Regions from separate parts of the Arthrobacter sp. STN4 genome, predicted to be linked through region 2. Evidence: predicted binding sites of a transcription regulator. Region 2 holds the regulator's gene; each other region holds the start of a gene.

Region 1 (3,274 bases), on a different contig from region 2:
CTCAATGCGCTCCCCGGCGTTTCGTGCGTCCCGGCCGCCGGGGCAATGTACCTGTTCGTGAGGCTGGACCCGGAGATGTATCCCATCGAGGACGATGAAAAGTTCGTGATCGACCTGCTGCAGGACCAAAAGATCCTGGTCTCCCACGGCACCGCATTCCACTGGCCCTCGCCGGACCACTTCCGCTTTGTCCTGCTGCCCTCGGTGGGCGACATCGAGGAGGCCGTGCGGAGGATCTCCACCTTCCTGGCCGTCTACCGCAGCAAGGCGGCCATGGCGCTGCGGTAGAGCCCGGTGTCTCCAGTGGTCCGGGAATAGTTTCCGTGGGCGCCCAGTTCTCCAAGTAGATGCAAACGCATATTTCCCGGAATGGCCGGCCAGCCGGCGCGGGAGTGGGGCTACGGAATGGAGCAAGGCATGGTTGACGCTGACTTTGAACTGGGGCTGGACACCTTCGGTGACATCACCCTGGACGGGGAAGGCTTGGCGAAGCCGGCCGCCCAGGTGATCCGCGACGTCGTCGAACAGGCCGTGCTGGCCGACTCCCTGGGCCTGGACTACTTTGGGATTGGCGAGCACCACCGCGACGATTACGCCATCTCCTCCCCGGACATGGTGCTTTCCGCGATTGCCGGGCAGACCAAGCAGATCAGGCTGGGATCGGCCGTCACTGTGCTGAGCTCCGATGACCCCGTCCGCGTCTTCCAGCGCTTTTCCACGCTCGACGCCGTCTCCTCCGGCCGTGCCGAAGTCACCCTGGGCCGCGGCTCCTTTACCGAATCCTTCCCGCTCTTTGGCCTGGACCTGGAGCAGTACGAGGAACTGTTTGAGGAGAAGCTGGCCCTGTTCGCCGAGGTGCTCAAGCAGGGCCCCGTCACGTGGAGTGGCAGCACCCGTGCAGCCCTGGCCGACCAGATGGTATATCCGCACCTTGAAAAGGGGAGGTTGAAATCGTGGGTGGCCGTGGGCGGAAGCCCCCAGTCCGTGGTCCGCGCGGCACACTACGGCATGCCCTTGATGCTCGCCATCATTGGCGGGGAGCCCCTGCAGTTCGCCCCGTTCACCGACCTTTACCACCGTGCGCTGAAGGAATTCGGCCAGCCGGAGCAGCCCATCGGGGTCCACTCGCCGGGGTACATCGCCGAGACCGACGAACAGGCCATGGAAGAGCTGTGGCCACACTACGCCGCCGCGCACAACCGCATCGGCCGTGACCGCGGCTGGCCGCCCCTGACCCGCCTGCAGTTCAACGCCACGGCCAGCCCCAAGGGCGCCCTGATGGTCGGCTCGCCGGAAACGGTGGCGCGCAAGATCACCACCGTGGCCAAGTCGCTGGGGCTGTCCCGCTTCGATCTGAAGTACAGCCACGGCACCCTGCCGCACGAGCAACTCATGCGCAGCATTGAACTCTATGGCACGCAGGTTGCCCCGCTGGTCAGGGAAAACCTCCGCAAGGCCTGACCAGCCACCAACGCCCGGTTGCAACCGGGGGTGTTTTCCCCGGCCGTCGGTTGCAACCGGGGGTGTTTTTTCGTTCCCTCCCGCGCGACCGGGCCTGTGTTTTCGTCCACGTCTGGTTGCAACGGTTGGGAGGGCTTCGTCGGGGGTCGTGCCAGGTGAGGTGTACCGGGCACGGGCCGGTCCGTGTGCAGGGCCGCCGGTACACCCCGAAAGGGTCGCAGGAACAACCCAGAAGGGCTGGCGGAGCATCCCCACCAAAGAAAATAGAACACATCTACTAACATCTATGATCTTTAGCGTAGGTAGTATCTATAATGGTTGTATGGACGAGCCGGTTGGTGACCCCGGCAACGGGGGATCCCCCGCCACGGACGAGGGGGCGGCACTCATTGCCGCCCTCACCCTGCCCTCCGTTGAACCGTTCGGCCCGGACGTGCCGGAACCGGCACCTGGCCGCGGCCGCGGTCGAATCCGCGGCCGTGGGCCTGGACGGGTGGCAGGCGGGTGTGGCGGAGTCCTTGCGCGATCGCGGAGGTCGCGGTGACGTTGTGCCTCCCGGAAACCACCGCGAAAGCCCTGGCCGCCCAGGCCCGGGACCTGGTGGGCGCCCGCCCGCAGGTGATGGCGGCACTGCGGGCCGGGACATTGTCGTGGCGGCATGCGTGCACGATCCCGGATGAAACCGGCACCCTGGCCGGCACCCAGGACATCATGGCCGCGGACGTGGACGCGTTTGAAGCGGCCTTGCTTGCGGTGGCCCCGGGCACGACCGGGGCCCGGTTCGCGGCCAAGGCACGCCGGCTGCGGGAAGGAACCCACCCGGAATCCCTGACCGTGCGCACCCGGGAGGCAATCAGCAAAAAGGTCCCTCGGGGTCGAGGCCGGACGGGATGGCCTGGCTGACCCTGCACATCCCGGCTCCGGCAGCCCAGGGCGCACTCGTGTACTGCACCGGGCAGGCCCGCGCCCTGCAAGGCCCCGGCGAATACCGCACCCCGGCCCAACTCCGCGCCGACACCGCCACCCTCCTCCTCCTGGGCCAACCCCTCCCCACCCCCACCAGCACCGGCACCGGCAACAGCAGTGCCGGCAGCGCCGGCCAGGACACCACCGGCACCACCCGCATCGGCAATAACAGCAACAGCGGCGGTGGCGGTGACAATGCCGCGGGGAGCAGCGTCGGTGGTCGTGGCGGTTCGTTCCCCGGGGGTTCGGCGCCGGGCAAGGCCAACACCGGCCGCACCGGCAACCAGACCGGCCGCGACACCGGCAGCCTTGACAGGGACGGGGCCAACAAAACCGGCAACAGCGTGACCGGCAACAGCGGGGCCGGGCCAGGGTTGAAAGGCCCGGTTCCGGGGGCGCGTTTTATCTGTGACCTGTATTCGGCTGTGGTGATCGATGCCTGGACCGCCGGTGCCGTCCCGGCCCTGGCGGACCCCTCCCACCCCACCCGCCCCGACAGGCCCGGTGGTGCCGGTGGTGCCGGTGGGGGTGCGTATGCGGGGTTGCAGCTCATTGACGTGCTCCCGGACTGGGTCGATCCGCCACGGGCGCCCGCTCTCGGCCCGCAAACCCCAAAACAGGACGCCCTGGACGAAAAACGCGCCAAACGACCGGAAAACATCATCCAGACCGGCACCCTCAGCCCCAACACCGGACCTGCCACCGCAGGGAACCACCCTGCTGATCGTCACCGTCCCGGTACGGAGAACCCCGCCGCAAGGGACCGCCCCGCCGCAGGGGACCGCCCTGTCGCGGCCCTGTCGCTGGCAGTTTGGTGGCTTCGGATGCCGGTTCCGATGGCGGGGTT
Region 2 (3,274 bases):
CTGGCTGAGACGTTCAAACTGGTCCATCCCACCAGTTTAAGGCGGCAGGAGGCCTGACACGAACTTGTGACGCCCGGGGACCCTGTGGCCTACTCCGGGAGCGGGACGTACAGGCGCTGTCCGGCCTGAAGGACACTGCTGCCGAGATTGTTCAGGGACACAATGTCAGCCACGACGTCACGTACGTCACGCGTGCCGGCGCTGGCGGCCGCGATCGACCACAGGCTGTCGCCCTGCAGGACGGTGACGGCCGCAGGGCCGCCCAGGCCGGCGCCGGCATCCCGGGTCGACGCCTTGGCCGGGCTGGCCAGGGAACCGAGCAGGACGGCCAGCAGGGAAAAGACCAGCACGGCCGTCACCGCGAGTGCCGGCAGGCCAAGCAGCAGCATGCGTCCGCGCCGGGTCAGGCGCAGCCCCGTGGCGGGCGTCGGACGTTCCGTTCCCGCCCGACGCGGCGTGGGGGCGGCCACGGCCGGGCCCGGGCGGGAAATCACCAATGCACTCATGACTTCATTCCTTTCGCAGGGACCCCGCCACCTTGGCGGCCACCCCTCGGGGAGGACCGCAAACACCTGACTGGAGACGACTTCCATGCACAATATGTTCGATAGAACGTATGTTCTATCCTTGTTCTCTTAGTTTTAGCATCTATTGACGACGCTTGCCAAGACTCGATAGAACAAATGTTTGAAATTCGTCGATATCGGGCTTAATCTTGAGGGAAAGGATTCGCCAACAAGAGCAGTCCACCAGCAGGCACTGACATTATTGGCTGCATCCCCAGAAAGGATCGAAGGACCATGGCGCTACCGGAACCTCCGCATCGAATCCCGCAGGCCCCCAGCAGGGCAGGAATGAAGGGGCTTACGGTGCGGCAGAAGAAGATTCTCGAATGCATCCAGCGCTCCATTGCCGACAAGGGATACCCGCCGTCCATGCGGGAAATTGGCGACAACGTGGGCCTGGCCAGCCTGTCCAGCGTGACCCACCAGCTGATTCAGCTCGAACGGCACGGATACCTGCGCCGCGACCCCAAGCGCCCCCGCGCCATGGAGGTGCTCATCCCGCTGGTCATTGACAACGGCACCGTGTCCATTGAGGGCGTCAACGACCCGGACCAGGTCCGCAGCTCGAACGGGCTGAACTTTGCCCAACTGAGCAGTGCCTCGGACACCGCCTTTGTTCCCCTCGTGGGACGGATTGCGGCCGGCGGGCCCATCCTGGCGGACCAGATGGTCGATGACATCATGCCGCTCCCCCGCCAGATCGTGGGCAGCGGCGAATTGTTCATGCTGAAGGTAGCCGGCGATTCCATGATTGATGCGGCCATCTGTGACGGCGACTGGGTGGTGGTCCGGCGCCAGAACATGGCCGACAACGGCGACATCGTTGCGGCGCTGTTGGACGACGAGGCGACAGTCAAGACGTTCCGCCAGCGCGACGGCCACACGTGGCTGCTGCCGCAGAACACGCGCTACGAGCCCATCCTCGGCGACGAAGCCACCGTCATGGGCAAGGTCGTCTCCGTCCTCCGCAGCCTGTAGGCAAGCCCGGAGCCGACATTTTTTGTCGGAGGCGTAAGGAGGCGCCAAGGCCGCCCGGGGCCGCGGCGTCGGAGAGCCGACGGAAAAATGCCGGGCCCGCTGGCGCCGGCGGCTACTTGCCGGAAAGCCTCTGCAGCGCGGCGAGGGCTACGGCTCGGTCCTTGGTGGACCAGAAGGGCGGCAGCGCGGCACGGAGGAAGCCGCCATAGCCGGCGTTCGCCAGGCGGGAGTCCAGGACGGCAACCACGCCGCGGTCGCTGCTGGAACGGATCAGCCGCCCCACGCCCTGTGCCAGCCGGATGGCAGCGTGCGTGGCGGAGATGGCAATGAACCCGTCACCGCCGCTTTGGGCCACGGCCCTGGCCCGTGCCGTGACAAGGGGATCGTCCGGTCGTGGAAACGGAATCCTGTCGATGACCACGAGCCGGCACGAGGCGCCTTGGACGTCCACGCCCTGCCAGAGGGACATGGTGCCAAACAGGCAGCTGTCCGGCTCGTCCGAAAATTCCTTGATCAGTCCGGCCATGGACGAGTCGCCCTGGCAGAGGATCTTGACCTTGAGCTTTTTCCGCAGCTTTTCCGCCGCGTCCTCCGCAGCCCGCCGCGAGGAGAACAAGGCCAGCGTGCCGCCGCCCGCGGCGCTGATGAGGGCCTCCAACTCGGACAGCTGTTCGGGGGAATTGCCAAAGCCCGGCTTGGCCAGGTGCGAAGCCACGTACAGCATGCCCTGCTTGGGGTAGTCAAAGGGCGAGCCGACGTCGGCGCCGGTCCAGGACGGTGCATTGGCGCCCAGCAGCCCCAGCCCCCCGGCCGTGGCTTGGAACGATGAACCGATGGCCAGCGTGGCCGAGGTCAGCACGACCGTGTGGTCCGCGAACAGGCCCTCGCGGAGCTTGCCGGCCACGCTAAGGGGGGCAATGTTGATGACGGGGGGTTCGCTCTCGTCGGCCTTCTGGTAGCCCTTGCCGGGAGCGAAGGTCCCGGTGCGGGAGGTCCACACCACTTCGCGGGAATCCCTGGCGGTGAGCAGCCGTTCGCACAGGTCAAAGATCAGGTTGAGCCGGGACCTGGCGATCGACCGCCCGCCGTCGGCTGCCGCGTTGCCGTCCGGCTTGGAGTCGGACAGCGCCACGCGGGCCGCATCACGCAACTGTTCAATGGCTGCGGCGTGTTCGTCGTTGAGTCCATTGGGCAGCAGCCCGCTGGGCATGCCCGAAAATGCCATGTCCAGGGCCGTGGCCGCACCATGGAGCGCCTCCACCGACACACCGGTATGCTTGCGCGTGCTGGACGCGGCGGCCTGCACCATTTGCACGGACAGCTGGCCGGTCACGGCGCCCGTGACACGGTCCTGGAGCTCATGGGCCTCGTCCACCACCACGACGTCGTAGTCGGGCAGCACGGCAATGCCCTCGAAGGCGCTGATGGCGAGCATGGCGTGGTTGGTGACCACGATGTCCGCTTCGCCGCCCTTGGCACGGGCCAGCTCGGAAAAGCACACTTCGGCCAGCGGGCATTTCTGTGCCCCGAGGCATTCCATTGACGTGACCGAGACCTGTCGCCAGGCCTTGTCCGTGACGCCGGGCAGGAGTTCGTCGCGGTCGCCGGTTTCCGTAGTCCCGGCCCATTCCCGCAGCCGCACCACTTCCCGGCCCAGGGGCGATGACGGGCCGGACTTGGCACCGGGCAGGTGCACCACGCTGGAGTCTTCCCCCAGGCTGAAGAGGGCG
Region 3 (3,274 bases), on a different contig from region 2:
GCAGGGCTGGCGCGACGGCCGTGTAGCTGTGCCCCGTGGGCGTGGTGGTGGTCGTACCGGGCGGGGCTGAGCCGGGCGGGGCTTTACCGGGCAGTGGTCCCTCGCCGGCCGGCGGTCCGATGGTGGGCGCTACGGTCCAGCCGGGGGCTTCCTTGGCCTGGTTGCAGGCGGCGCAGGACTTGATGTGGTCGTAGTTGCGAATCGGTGCATCGCAGTAAGGGCTGGCGCAGCGCTGGTACTGCAGGCGCAGGAACTCCTTCATTCCCTCGGGAAAGAAGCGGGCCCGGGAGTCCATGCTGAGCAGGGCTCCGCTCTCAGGATGGGTGAAAAGACGGCGCAGCCACAGTTTGGGCGAGAAGCCGGATTTCCCCGACGCCGTCCCCAGCACCATGGTGCTGGCTTCGGGCGCGGGGATCGGTCCGTGGCCGGTGATGATGGCGGGGTCGCTCGCACCGTCAAAGAGGGACCGGTCGGTCTTGACGAGCTCAATCATGATGTCCGGTTCGGTGACGGTGGTGCACAAGCCCGGGGTGTGCGGAGGTGCCGCCACGCCACCCAGTACACCCGGTCCCAGCGCACCCGGTTCCAGTACACTGCCATGCCGCGACCCGGCATTTTCCGGTGTTGGGCCGCGATGGTCGCCCACACCGCCCTGGCCCTCGTCACACGGCACGTGCCGCGTCAGGCGGTGGATGAGGGCGTCGGCCATGAGCTGTCCGCGGCCCCGGCCGTCGCCTGCGGCCTTGGCCGCGTCGGCTACCTGGGTGAGGGCGTTGATGACAGTGACCCCGTGCTTCAGTGGGATCAGGGCGCTGAGCAGAGTCATCCCATCCGCAGCCGGGCGCAGGGACACGTAGCGGTCCGCAACCGCTTTCTCCCGGCGCTGGACGAAAACTTCGGGCTCGAGCCGGTAGGCCTCGGCCCTGGCCGCAGTGGCGATTTGCCGGGAGCCCATGCCTGCCAGTTTCTCCTGGTCTGCGCAGATCAGCGCGTCGACGTCGGCGCGGTGTTCGGCAGAGAGGAATACCGTCTCGGATGCCACTATCCTCGCCCGGTCCTCCCCGATGATCCCGGCCGTGACGGCGTCCATGGTGTGTGGGAGCTCGCGCACCACGACGGCGGCAAGCTCGGCCAGCTGGCGCCCGCGGTGGGCGGATTCATGCCGGGCGAGCCCGACCTGCACCCCCACGTCCCGGCCGAGCTTGGCTTTCGGCACCCCCGTGCGGGCCTGGACCAGGCGCTGCTGGGCCGTGAAGAGCACCTCGGCCTGCATCTGCACCGCCGTCAAGGAATTTTTGGCTTCTTCCAGCCCGGTTATGACATCCACCAGGACCGCGCCGGAAACCCGGTTCACGACGTCCGGGTCGTATCCCCCGGCTCCCACGGAGCCACCGAACGCAGCAACGACCGAGGCGGCCTCCCCGGCAAGCTTCCCGGCCCGGGTCGCGGCGGCCCTGCATGCTGCGGCGCGGCACGCCAGCCGCTCCAGGAACGCCGCGGCCCGCCCCTCCCGCACGCCGGCATCCAACAGCTCACCGGCTTCCACGGCCCGGTCACGGGCCTGGGCGGCCAGTTCAAGGGCCAAGGCTGCATCCAGCTGGGCCAACACCGCAGGGTCAAAGAATCCGCCACACACGCCGGCCAGGGCCTTGGCGGCTTCGACCACCAATGAAGCAGGATCGGCCGCGTCCATGGGACCCATGGCCTCGCCGGCAGCAGGAGCGGACGGCAAGCCGTCAGGGCCCGTTGCTGCACCTGCCACGGTGGCGCCCAATCGTCCGAGTGGGTCCGGGCCCGCCACCTCGGGCACAGTGCCTGCAGACACGCCGGCACTGACCGTGGCATTCCATTCCGGCACCGCCACCGCGTCCACCCCCTCTGCCTGTGCACCCGGGTCCCCCAGCGGCCCCCAAGATATGGAAACCGTGTTCGAAAACCACCAACTTCCCTGCTGCCTCAAGCCTAAAATGGACTGCCCGGGCAGGAACGGGGCGCAACCCGAAATGTCAACAACCATCGGCCGGGCACCCCCCTGTGGAGGGAACAGGCAGCAGTATTTTTCCACCCCGCGTGGCAGGACCCGCAGCAATTCATGAGTGGCCCGGCGCGCAGCAGCCCGGCAGCGGAACCCTCGCAAAAGCACCCTCGGCCCCGGCCCGGCGGCCCAGGCACGCCCGAGCCCGGCAGCAGCAACCCGGCGGCGGAACGGCGCAACGGCTAAAGGACCAGCTTGAATCCGGCGTGGGAGTGGACGAAGCCCAGCCGCTCATAAAAGCGGTGGGCGTCCGTCCGGGAAAGATCCGACGTCAACTGGACCAGGACGGCCCCGCGGCGGCGCCCTTCGGCAACGGCCCACCCGATCATGGCTGAGCCCAGTCCGTTGCCGCGCAGCCGGCCGGCAACCCGGACCGCCTCAATCTGCAGGCGGGCGGAGCCGCCGCGGGCCAGGCCCGGCAGAAGGGACAGCTGCATGGTGGCAACCACAGTGCCGGCGTCGTCGTCCACCACGCACAGCAAATGGGCGGGGTCGGCAGCGATGGCGTGGAACGCGGCCAAATAGGGGCCCCGGCGTTCGGGTGCGGCGGAGTCAACGGCCGCCCGCAGCTGCTCCGCGGCCAACAGCCCGACGATCGGGCCGACGTCGGACTCCTGCGCCCGCCGCAGCACGAAGCTCCGGCCGGCGGGCGCAAGGTTCGCCAGCGCCGTCGAGCGGGGGAAATTGTTTTCCTGGGCCATTCCCCCAGCCTCTCACGCCCACCCCGGCTGCGGCGCAGGCCAGAGCCCCGGCCACGCCCGCCAAGCAGGAGGTGCCCTGGTGAGGGCCCCGGGGCCCACCGTGGCGGCAGGCGCCTGCGCAGCCTGGTGCAGTTCACCGCACGCCGGCCTGCTTTGGCACCAAAGCACCCCGAAGCCCACCGCGCCAATATCGGCATAAACTGGGTGGCACCATGACTTTCACCATCACCTACCCCGCCGCGCTTCCCGTCTCGGAACGCCGCGAGGACCTCATGGCCGCCATCGCCGCCAACCAGGTCACCATCATCGCCGGCGAGACGGGCTCCGGAAAGACCACCCAGATCCCGAAAATGTGCGTGGAGCTGGGGCTGGCGGAGAAGGGCCTGATCGGGCACACGCAGCCGCGCCGCCTCGCCGCCCGCACCGTGGCCGCGCGCATCGCCAGCGAACTCGACGTCAAGATCGGCGAGGAAGTGGGCTTCCAGGTCCGCTTCACCGGCCACGTGGGCCCGCAGACCAAGATCAAGTTGATGACCGA

The links. Region 2 encodes LexA, which represses DNA repair genes until DNA is damaged. Its sites were predicted from a motif close to TCGAACANNTGTTCGA; they were not measured.
Region 1: MMF96_RS11790 (DUF222 domain-containing protein) is a predicted target of LexA. The motif match lies at 1,726-1,741, and genes of this name have one in related genera.
Region 3: MMF96_RS04480 (DUF222 domain-containing protein) is a predicted target of LexA. The motif match lies at 1,918-1,933, and genes of this name have one in related genera.

Annotation. Positions count from the first base shown of each region.
Region 1 covers NZ_JAKZGX010000014.1:85,229-88,502, reverse strand. The annotation lists gene MMF96_RS11800 (pyridoxal phosphate-dependent aminotransferase) at 1-288, shown strand, start outside; gene MMF96_RS11795 (LLM class flavin-dependent oxidoreductase) at 418-1,461, shown strand; gene MMF96_RS11790 (DUF222 domain-containing protein) at 1,966-2,364, shown strand.
Region 2 covers NZ_JAKZGX010000030.1:40,235-43,508, forward strand. The annotation lists gene MMF96_RS16760 (histidinol-phosphate transaminase) at 1-27, opposite strand, end outside; gene MMF96_RS16765 (LysM peptidoglycan-binding domain-containing protein) at 90-506, opposite strand; gene lexA (transcriptional repressor LexA) at 801-1,544, shown strand; gene MMF96_RS16775 (ATP-dependent DNA helicase) at 1,657-3,274, opposite strand, start outside.
Region 3 covers NZ_JAKZGX010000003.1:223,531-226,804, forward strand. The annotation lists gene MMF96_RS04480 (DUF222 domain-containing protein) at 1-1,825, opposite strand, end outside; gene MMF96_RS04485 (GNAT family N-acetyltransferase) at 2,218-2,736, opposite strand; gene hrpA (ATP-dependent RNA helicase HrpA) at 2,949-3,274, shown strand, end outside.